DNA from 2 places in the Cupriavidus sp. MPR-AND1C genome. Region 2 is predicted to be linked to the other one. Evidence: predicted binding sites of a transcription regulator. Region 2 holds the regulator's gene; the other holds the start of a gene.
The links. The regulator FNR, encoded in region 2, switches genes on or off when oxygen is low (the NO sensors DNR and NnrR bind a similar motif). The targets are predictions, from matches to a motif close to TTGATNNNNATCAA.
Positions count from the first base shown of each region.

Region 1: ubiU (ubiquinone anaerobic biosynthesis protein UbiU) is a predicted target of FNR. The motif match lies at 3,154-3,167, and genes of this name have one in related genera.

Region 1 covers NZ_JBXASU010000126.1:11,102-16,455, reverse strand. Annotated here, with positions in the region: gene AC1RWI_RS35175 (type IV pili methyl-accepting chemotaxis transducer N-terminal domain-containing protein) at 1-1,664, opposite strand, end outside; gene AC1RWI_RS35170 (NAD(P)H-dependent flavin oxidoreductase) at 1,881-3,062, opposite strand; gene ubiU (ubiquinone anaerobic biosynthesis protein UbiU) at 3,375-4,403, shown strand; gene AC1RWI_RS35160 (U32 family peptidase) at 4,483-5,354, shown strand, end outside.
Region 2 covers NZ_JBXASU010000066.1:21,755-27,108, reverse strand. Annotated here, with positions in the region: gene ccoG (cytochrome c oxidase accessory protein CcoG) at 1-1,196, shown strand, start outside; gene AC1RWI_RS27565 (hypothetical protein) at 1,264-1,482, shown strand; gene AC1RWI_RS27560 (hypothetical protein) at 1,485-1,730, shown strand; gene fnr (fumarate/nitrate reduction transcriptional regulator Fnr) at 1,817-2,542, opposite strand; gene AC1RWI_RS27550 (sulfite exporter TauE/SafE family protein) at 2,841-3,605, shown strand; gene AC1RWI_RS27545 (hypothetical protein) at 3,736-4,071, opposite strand; gene scpB (SMC-Scp complex subunit ScpB) at 4,198-5,274, shown strand; gene rluB (23S rRNA pseudouridine(2605) synthase RluB) at 5,280-5,354, shown strand, end outside.

The DNA.
Region 1 (5,354 bases), on a different contig from region 2:
ACGGTGTCTTCCACTGCCTGGCGCAACTCACCATGCGCCAGCTTGCTGCGGAAGTTGAGCAGGAGTTCGCGCACATCCTGATAGCTTTCTTCCACACCGCAACGCAACAGCGGCACGATGGTGCGCGTCTCGTCCATATCGCTGCGCGAGACCGCGTCTTCCAGCACCTGCACCTGCAGGTTCAGGTAGTTGAGGCCCTGGGCAATGCTGTCGTGCAGGCCCTGTGCTACCAGGTTGCGCTCTTCCACCACCGCAAGCTGGCGCGCGGTTTCCGACAGGTGCAGATGATCCAGCGCCACGCCGAGATGCTGTCCGAAGGTCTCGAGCAGGCGGATATCCGAGGCGGGCAGCTTCAGCGGCTGGCGGAAGTGCAGGGAGAAGGTGCCTAGCACCGTGCGCTGCGTTTCTATGCGGAACACCGCAAGCCCCGGGAAGCCTTCCCTCGCGCAGCCGAAGCGCGCATCGGACGCTGGCCGGCCGGCCGAGAGTGCGGCTCCCTTGCTGAGATCTTCAATCAGTACGACGGATTCGCTGGCCGCCTCGCCACAAAAACACGCGTCCACCCTCATGCAGTGCTCGGCTTCTTCCAGTGCAGCCGAGTAGCCAGCCGACACCACCAGGTGCAGCTGGCCGTGGTCCGCATCGATCATGCGCACGCTGCCGCCGTCGGCATTGAACTGCTGCATCACGCGCTCCAGGAAGCCGCGGCAAAGCGCCTCGCTGTCATTCGGCATATTGAGAAAGGCGGCCATGTCGTAAAGCGCCGCGAGGTCGCGGTTGTGCCGCGCCAGCTCGGCGGTCTTCTGCGCCACGCGTGCTTCCAGGTCCTGGTATAGCCCCTCCAGTTCGCCGGCCATCCGGTTGAAACCGTCCGCCAGCATGCCGAACTCGTCGCGCGTCTCCACCGGCAGGCGCAGGGAGAACTCCCGCGCGGCCATGCGCTGCAAGCCATCCTGCAAGCGCATGACCGGAAGGATGATCCAGATGTAGAGCAGGTAGATGACGGCCACCGTACCCATGCAGGCCATTGCCGCGAGTCCGGCCTGAGACAGCCGCAGCAGGGTGGTCTTGGTGGCGTTCTCCTGCTCGATCATGCTGACCAGGCGATTGACCTGATCGACAAAGGCGGCCAGCGCGGCAGGGTAGGCAGGCGCTTCGCCGGTTGCGACGCCCAGGTCGGCGAGCGCGCTGGGCTTGATGCGCTGGTTCCAGTCATGGCTGACCCGCTCCAGTTGTGCGCGGATGCCGGGGTCGTCCGGCAGGAACAAGGGCCGCGCCGGATCGCCTTGGCGCAGGCGTGCCAGAGTGGCATCCATCCCGGTGATCTGCGCATCCAGTTGATGGCGCTCGCCGGCATGTGCCCTGGCCAGTTCGATGGCGACGCGATTGGCGCGCATGCGCAGGCTGCCCGCATCATTGATGGCCGCGCCCGCGCCTTCGAGCTGCCATGACAGCCACAGCGTCCCGGAAATCATGGCCAGCACGATCAGCAGCGCGCCCAGCGAGAGCGAGACGATGCGTGTCGACAGCCGGTGGCGCAAACCAGGCAACGCTGCCTGGCCAGGCAGCGCCGGGAAGGACTGCTCCACGGGGGAAGCGTGCCGCGAAGCGCACGGGGAAGCGGGCGGGAAAGCGGACGGGGAAGGGGGCGTGAGATCTACCATATGGCTCCGGCCCCCCGGCGGACGTCTTCGGTCTGGATCGGCGCTTCAGGGGCTTGTCGCATTATTGACGCGAAGCCGGCGTGGCGACTTGCGCAAAATCAATATCCCCTGCGTCGCCGGGTGGCGCTTGGCTAACTTTCCTTAAATATCATGGCGTGACGCAATTTCCGGCGTCGAGACCGGGATGAATCGGTCAGTGCGGTGAGGCGGGTGCAGTCAAATGGCCGGGGCCACCGTGCCCCGCTGCGTGCCGGCGCCCGCGGGCATTTCGCCGGTGAGCAGGTAATGCATCAGTTCGCGCACCGGACGGATGGCCTCGCCGAACGGCAAGGCTCCCTTGCCACGGAAGAATAGCCCGCGTTCCACGTCGCCGCGCATGGCCTGGGCCAGCTTGAGGTCGATGCAGAACTGGCCCACGCGGCCGACGCCATCGCGCAGGCCGCAGGCCTGCAGGCAGTCGAAGCCTTCGAGGCAGTCGCGCACCTTGGCGCGGGTCTGCAGCGCGGCTTCACGCGACAGGTAACGCTTGAGCCAGGGCGTCAGCACGGCGCGTGCTGGCAGGCCGGCCACGCTGGTGAATTCACTCAGTTGTCCGGGATGCGCACTGGCCAGGACTTCCTTGAAGGCCGGGTGTGCATCGCCTTCCTCGGTGACGGCAAAGGCCGTGCCCAGTTGCACGGCGGCGGCGCCTTGATCCAGCCAGTGACGGACTTTGGCGTGGGTGTTGATGCCGCCGGCAAGGATCAGGGGTACGCTGTCCCAGGCCAGCCCCAGCCCGGCGAACAGTTCACGGCATTCGGCCAGCACGCGGGTGAAGGAGAAGCGCTGGTCGCCGAGGTCCTCGATGCGCGAAGCCCCGAGGTGGCCGCCGGCGTGCGCCGGATGTTCGACGACGATCGCGTCCGGCAGGCGGTTTTTCTTCATCCACTTGCGCAGCACCAGGCCGATGCCACGGGAATCCGACAGGATCGGGATCAGCGCAATGTTCGGGTGGCCGGCCGTGAGGTCGGGCAGGTCGAGGGGCAGTCCCGCGCCCATCACGATCGCATCGGCCCCGCTCTCGCAAGCCTGCCGGACCAGCGCGGCATGCGAGCTGACTGCTTTCATGACGTTGACCGCGATGGCGCCGCGCCCGCCGGAGAGCCGCCGCGCGCCCTGGATCTCGCGATCCAGGGCCACCAGGTTCGCCGCTTCCGTCTTGTCCTTGTCGCGTGATTTGGCGGTGGCCGCCAGCAGGTCCGGATGATGGTGGCGCAGATCGATGCTGGCAATGGTGCCCATGCCGTTCTGGCTCGCCACCGCGCCCGCGAGCCGGTGCGCGGAGATGCCAATACCCATGCCGCCCTGTACCACCGGGACCAGCCGGCGGCCCATCAGCTTTAGCCATTGCTCTTGCATATCACCCTCGATAAGACATCCCGCTCGCCGGCGGAGGTGCCGGGCGATACAGGAAACCGGCATAGGGTTGCATGGGCAGGTGGCCGGGGAATTGCGCTGGATCAAGCCGCGCACGGCACGATACCAATGGCCTATGCCACTCGGCGGAGGGCCGCTGTTCCATGCGCGCGCCACAGCCCACGCTTTTGCGCCTGGTCAACTGGTTCGCCCCCGGGCTTGGCTAGGATCGTGCCTCACAGGCGTTCGCCGCCACCGCGGCGCATGCGGACTCCTAAACCCCGTTGACCCTGTTGACCCCGTTGAGCCTATCCAATGACACCCAACACATCCGGCGCAACGCGCCGACCGCAACTGGTTGCGCCCGCCGGCTCGCTGGCGGCGCTGCGCGTGGCGCTGCAACGTGGCGCCGACGCCGTCTACCTTGGCCTGCGCGACGCCACCAATGCGCGCAACTTCGGCGGGCTGAACTTCACCGAGGCCGACATCCAGGCAGGCGTGGCCGAGGCCCATGCGCAAGGCGCGCAAGTCTTGTTCGCCATCAATACCTTCGCGCAGATGGGTGCGGTCACGTGCTGGCATCGCGCCGTCGATGCCGCGGCGGAACTCGGCGCTGACGCGGTCATCATGGCCGACCCCGGCCTCATGGCCTATGCCCGCGAGCGCCATCCGCAACTGCGTCTTCATCTGTCGGTGCAAGGCTCGGCCACGCATGCCGACGCCATCGAGCTGATGCGCGCGCGTTTCGGCATACACCGGGTGGTGCTGCCGCGTGTGCTGACGCTGGCGCAGATTGGCAAGCTAGCGCGCCAGACCGACGTGGAGCTCGAAGTGTTTGGCTTCGGCAGCCTGTGCGTGATGGCCGAAGGCCGCTGCCTGCTGTCCTCCTACGCGACTGGCGACTCGCCGAACAACAAGGGGGTGTGCTCGCCCGCGCACGCGGTACGCTGGGAAGAGCGCGAGGGAACCATGCAGGCGCGGCTGTCCGGCATCCTGATCGACAGCTACGCGCCGGGCGAGGCCGCCGGCTATCCGACGTTGTGCAAAGGGCGATTCGAGGTGGAAGGCGAACGGGGCTATGTGCTCGAGGAGCCGACCAGCCTCAATGCGCTGTCGCTGCTGCCGGCGCTGATCGGCATGGGCATCGCTGCCATCAAGATCGAAGGCCGCCAGCGCAGCCCGCGTTATGTGGGCGATGTGGTCGGCGTGCTGCGCGCGGCGATCGACGCGGCGTGCACCGATCCGGCGCGCTTCACAGCACGGCAGGAATGGCAGGGCGTGCTTGGCCGGCACGCCGAGGGTGACCAGGTTACCCAGGGCGCGTACGACCGGCCGTGGCGCTAAGGCAGGTCCGTCGCGCCTTTGCCGGCTGCATTCCTCATGCCTCACGGCATGCCAACTTTCTTCTGGAACCCAACTACCCATGAACGATTCGATGATCGACCCCGCCGCCGCCACGGCGGCCCGCTTGGGCATCTCGCTCGGCCCGCTGCTGTACTACTGGCCGCGTGCCACGGTCATGCAGTTCTATGCCGAGGTCGCGCACTCCGCGGTCGACCGCGTCTACCTGGGCGAAACCGTCTGTACCCGGCGTCATGAGCTACGCCATGCCCACTGGCTGGAGATCGCGCAGATGCTGCAGGAGGCCGGCAAGGACGTCGTGCTCTCGACGCCGGTGCTGGTCGAGTCCGACAGCGATATTGCCTGCATGCACCGCGTTTGCGAGCAGACAGAATATCTGGTCGAGGCCAACGACCTCGGCGCGGTCAACCGGATGCATGGACGCCCCTTCGTGTGCGGACCGCATCTCAACGTGTATCACGCGGATACGCTGGCCTGGCTGAGCGGGCTGGGCGCAGTGGCATGCGTGCCACCGCTGGAAATGGACCGCACCGCGCTGGCGGCGCTGGCGGCGGCTCGCCCGGCAGCCACGGGGCTGGAGGTACTGGTCTGGGGCCGCATGCCGCTGGCGTTTTCGGCGCGTTGTTTCACCGCGCGCCATCACAGGCTGCGCAAGGACAACTGCGAGTTCCGCTGTCTGGATTACCCGGATGGCCTGGTGGCCTCGACCGGGGAGGGCCAGCCATTCTTCACGCTCAACGGGGTGCAGATCCAGTCCGCGACTTGTCTCGACCTGTGCGCCGAAGTGCCGGCCTTGATGGCCATGGGGATCGACTCCGTGCGCGTCAGCCCGCATGCCAGCGCCACGCTGGATGTCGTGGCAGCGCTCGCGGCACTGCGGTCCGGCGCACGGACCACGGCATCCGGCGGCCTGCTGCCGGCGGGGGCACAGCC
Region 2 (5,354 bases):
TGATCTACCTTGCCGTGCTGCTGGTGATCTCCGCAGTGTCGCTGTTTCTCTTCACGGCGATCGCGGGGCGGCTGTTTTGCGGCTACGCGTGTCCGCAGACGGTGTACACCGAGATATTCATGTGGATTGAGCGGCATGTGGAAGGCGACCGCTTTGCCCGTATCCGCCTGGACGGCGATCCTTGGAGCGCGCGCAAACTGCGCCTGAAGGCCACCAAGCACACGCTCTGGATCGTGATCGCGCTATGGACCGGCTTTACCTTCGTCGGCTATTTCTCGCCCATCCGCACGCTCGGCGCGCAGGTGCTGAGCCTCTCGCTCGGTCCGTGGCAGACGTTCTGGATGCTGTTTTACTCGTTTGCCACCTGGGGCAACGCCGGCTTCATGCGCGAGCAGGTCTGCAAGTACATGTGCCCGTATGCGCGCTTCCAGAGCGTGATGGTGGATCGCGACACCTATGTAGTCACCTATGACGTGGGCCGCGGCGAGCCGCGCGGCAGCCGCTCGCGCAAGGCGGACCACAAGGCTGCCGGGCTGGGCTCGTGCGTGAATTGCAGCATCTGCGTGCAGGTCTGTCCTACTGGCATCGATATTCGCGATGGACTGCAGTACGACTGCATTGGCTGCGGCGCCTGTATTGACGCCTGCAACCAGGTCATGGACAAGATGGCTTACCCGCGCGGGCTGATTCGCTATACCTCTGAGAACGCCATGCGCAGCGCGCTCTCCGAGACCGTGGCGCGCAAGCGCCTGGTGCGGCCGCGCACGGTGATCTACTCGTTGATCTGGCTGGCGCTGGTCGCCGGCTTCATGGTCTCGCTGGCCATGCGCACGCCGCTCAAGGTCGATATCATCCGCGACCGCGGCGCGCTGGGGCGGGAAGTGGAAGGGCGCTGGATCGAAAACGTGTACCGGCTGCAGCTGATCAACACGACAGAGGCGCCGATGCGCGTCGCCGTCAGCGCGGGCAGCGATGAGCTCAAGGGCCTGGTCGTGGAATATGACCACGCTGCGGGCAACCTGGAGCCCACGTCCAATCGCCTGATTCCCGTGCGGGTGCGCGTGCCGATCGAGTCCGCGGCGCAGGGCACGCACAAGATCGAGGTCACAGTGACCGCGGTGCCCGACGAGGGCGCGGGGAGTCATGGCGCGGAGATTCGACAGAGCACCAGCTTTATCGTGCCGCGCAATCTATGAGGCGGCTGAGACGCTGGATGCACCAATCCGCACGCAACATACGCGATCTAGATCTAGAGGAGGCCAGATGACGCAGCAAAGCAATCCCTGGTGGAAGGAGCCATGGCCGTGGCTGCTGATGAGTGGGCCATTCGTGGCCATGGTGGCCTGCGGGGTCACGATCTGGCTGGCCATGACCCATCCGGATCCGCCCATTGAGGAGGGGGTGGCTCGCCACGGCCTGGTGGTCGAGAAGGCGGGCAGCGGGGCACGCCAGGCAGCGCCGGTCGCGGCGCAAGCGAGGTGATCATGAGACTACGCTGGCTGATGTGGGTGCTGTGGCCCGCTTTCCTGGTCGCCGGGCTGACGACCGCGCTGGTATTCTCCATGGTCGATCCCGGCGACCTGCGCTTCTTCGGCCAGCCGGTCGAGGCATCGCGGGAGGCGGTCTACACCGTGGGCTTCCTGATCGCGTGGGTGCTGTGCTCGCTGTCGAGCGGCTTGACGCTGTACACCATGCCCACGCGGCTGGCGGACACGGACGAGCTGGAGTGAATGCGATGCGCGCCTTGCCGGTTCAGGCCAGCAGGCGCGGTATCGCGGCGAGCCGCCGCGGGCGAGGGTGGCCCGCGACGAGCACGTCAGCAGGACTTGTTGACGATCTGCTTGATCCCCGCCATGTCGACCAGCTTGACGTGGCGCTGGCGAATCTGGATCAGGCCGGCTTCCGCAAAGCGCGAGAACAGGCGGCTGACGGTTTCGAGCTTGAGTCCCAGGTAGCTGCCGATTTCCTCGCGGCTCATGCGCAGCACAAACTCGGAGGCCGAATAGCCGCGCGCGGACAAGCGCTCGGACAGGTTGATCAGGAAAGCGGCAAGCCGCTCCTCGGCACGCATCGATCCGAGCGTGATCAACATGACCTGGTCCTGCGAGATCTCCTTGCTCATCAGGCGCATGAACTGATGCTGCAGGGAAGGCAGGACGTTGGACAGCGTCTGGAGATCGCCAAAGCGCACCATGCAGACTTCGGTATCCTCCAGTGCGGTGGCGTCCGAAGCGTGCTGCATCTCGCCAAGGCCGTCGAGGCCGACGACTTCGCCGGGAAGGTGGAAGCCCGTGATCTGCGAGCGGCCGTCTTCCATTGTCAGGTGGGTCTTGAGCGTGCCGAAGCGGATCGCGTAGACGGCGGTGAGAGGATCTCCGAGGCGGTACAGGGTTTCGCCCTTGCGTACGCGCACCCGGTCCTGGACCAGCGTATCCATCTTTTCGAGGTCCTGCTGCGACATGCCGACGGGCAGGCAGAGCTGGCCGAGCGAGCAAGTGGAGCAGCGGGGCGACATCTCGGTAATGGGAATGGTGGTGAGCAATTGGGGCCTGTCGGTTTAGCGCAGTCAATCAAGCGCGATGTGGCAGGCGCATTGAGTTGAGAGCTTGACGTTGAGAGTCGTCGATTGGAAGCGCTATCCACATCGGCCTGGCGCGCGGGTCTTGCGGCAGTGCGCTATCTGTGCAGCGCGGCTTGCCGTGCCCGTCGTCATGTTGCGCGAGCGCACTGGTGTGCGCGGGCGCCAAGCTTCATGTTGATAGCGCCTCTTGGAACTGCGGGGGCGCGTTCGCCGCATTTTACCGCGTCGGACGTTGCGATTGTGTGATTGGGAGGAGAAGTTGACCATAGGCGTGCTTATCAGCGTATTTACCCTGGCTTTGCTGGGCGGCGTGCACTGCGCCGCCATGTGCGGCGGGATCGCGCTGGCGGCGGAGCAGGGCGGCGTTGCGCGCGTGCCCGCCACGGTGCTCCGGCGTCCCGGCCATTGGTTGCTGGAACTGCTTGTCATGCATGCCGGGCGGCTGAGCATGTATGCGGTGCTGGGGGCCTTGCTGGGCGCCCTTGGCGCTGGTGTCTGGAAGGCACAGTACCTGCCGCTGCAGCGTTGGCTGTTCGGGATCGGCAGCGTGATGTTGGTGCTGTCGGGCTTGTGGATGTTGCGCGGGCGCACCATGGGTACGGGTTGGCTGGAGCGGCTCGCCGCCCGTGGCGCGGGCGGTTTGCTGCGCGGCCTTGGCGCCGTCGGGGCGCGCTTGCCGGCTGTGGCCCGGGCGCAGGGGCAGGGCCGGTTGCTGCGGCGCTACGGCATGGGGCTAGCCTGGGGGCTGGTCCCGTGCGGCATGGTGTACGGCGCCCTTGCCATGGCGTTGCTGGCCGGCAATGCGCCGTCGGGCGCGCTGGTGATGGCCGTGTTTGGCCTTGGCACCCTGCCAAACCTGCTGGTGATCTCGGGCCTGTCCGGCTATCTCAGGCAACTTTCGCGGCGCCCGGCGTTGCGGGCTGGCGCTGGCCTTGCGGTGGTGGCCTTTGGCTTGGCCGGGGTGGCGCGTGCACTGCTTTTGCCAGAGACGCTTGCCGCGCATGGATTCTGCCTTGTCTTCTGAAGCGCCGTTTCGTGGTGTATTTGTCACTTCTGCGCTGAGCTAGCTGCGCGAATCGGTTGCAGGTTTGCCAGGGAATGCCATACAATCGCAAGAACAGCGATATCGCGCAGCGTGTTTCATCGTGGCATCGTCAGGTAGCATCCGCTGCATCAGGGATGCATGCCAGGAACACCCAGGCAGGCATCAGCGCCAGGGACCGTTCCCCATCCGCCGTCCGGTTAAAAAGATTCGGTTCAAAAGACCAGTCACGGCAGGGCGGGGTGAAATAGGTCAGCAGGCCCAATATCCGTATTTTCTTGCAACCGGTGCGTTCGACGATAAACGCCGTGCCGGACAGGTCCGCCACATCAGGGGGAAGGCGCGACGCAAGGGCTCCGTCGACCGGCAGATAAAGCCGGTGGCCGGGCGATCTCCTGCCGGTCAGGTCCGGCACCCGATGCAATAAAAGAAGGCGCACGGCTGGCATGCATCGAGCATGCGGTTGGCTGCGCGGCCAGATGGCGGTGGCAATCCCTACCGCTGAACCCGCAATCTCCAGTGCGCCCGGGATCAACCGGGGCGCAGGTGCAAAGACAGGCTGCACGCAATCAACATGAATACCCAAGAGGCGAAGATCGTCCTCGAGACCGCGCTGATCTGCGCGCAGGAACCCTTGCGCGTCAATGACTTGCGCCGGCTGTTTGCCGACGACGTCGGTGCCGACACCATTCGCGTGCTGCTGGAAGAGCTGCGCCGCGACTGGGAGCAACGCGGCGTGGAACTCGTGGCACTGGCCAGTGGCTGGCGTTTCCAGAGCCGCCCTGTCATGCGTGAGTACCTGGATCGGCTGAATCCTGAAAAGCCGCCCAAGTACTCCCGCGCCGTGATGGAGACGCTGGCGATCATTGCCTACCGGCAACCCGTCACACGGGGCGATATCGAGGAAATCCGCGGTGTCGCGGTCAGCACCGAAGTCGTGAAGAAGCTCGAGGATCGCAGCTGGATCGAGGTGATCGGCCACCGTGACGTGCCCGGACGGCCTGCGCTCTATGCCACCACCAAGAATTTCCTTGATGACCTTGGCCTGCGCACGCTCGATGAATTGCCGCCGCTGGAAGACATCCAGGCCCAGGCGCAGGTCGCGCTGCTGAATCAGGAGCCGATTGATTTCGAGGCGCTGGGCACGGTGCCGGCGGATAGCGACGAAGAGGCATTCGCGGAACCTGGCCATGATCAGGCTAGCGCTGCCGCGCTGGTTGTGGCGGATGCCGGAGAGGGGGAGCCGATCCCTTCCGGCGTGGTTGCCCTCGATGGTCTTGCGGCCGGCGCCACAGACGGCATCGCCGATTTGGTGGATGCGTTTGAAAGGAAGGAGGCCTTGGCGCAAGTAGAGGTCGGGTTTACACCCACCACCGAAGCCGTGGTGAACGTGCCGGCGACGCCCGGGCCAGGCAGTGAGCCGGCGAGCGAGCCGGTGGCCGGCGAGTCCCCCGGTGCGCAATCCGGCGGCACAGCCGAGGAGCAAGCCGTCGAAGACGGTGAAACAAATGAGCAAACGGACACGCCCGCCAACGGTTACCACGTACAAGTGGCCTCCGGCGAGCAGGCGTCCGAAGTCCCGGGGGCGTCCACGACGAATCCGGCGCACCCCAGCGAGCACGACGAGCACGACCAGCGCGTGTCCAACTGAACACCATGCAACATCCGAATGTGAATACCTTGTCCGATTCTGATCAAGACGTCCGCCAGGCGGATACGCCGGCCGGTGAT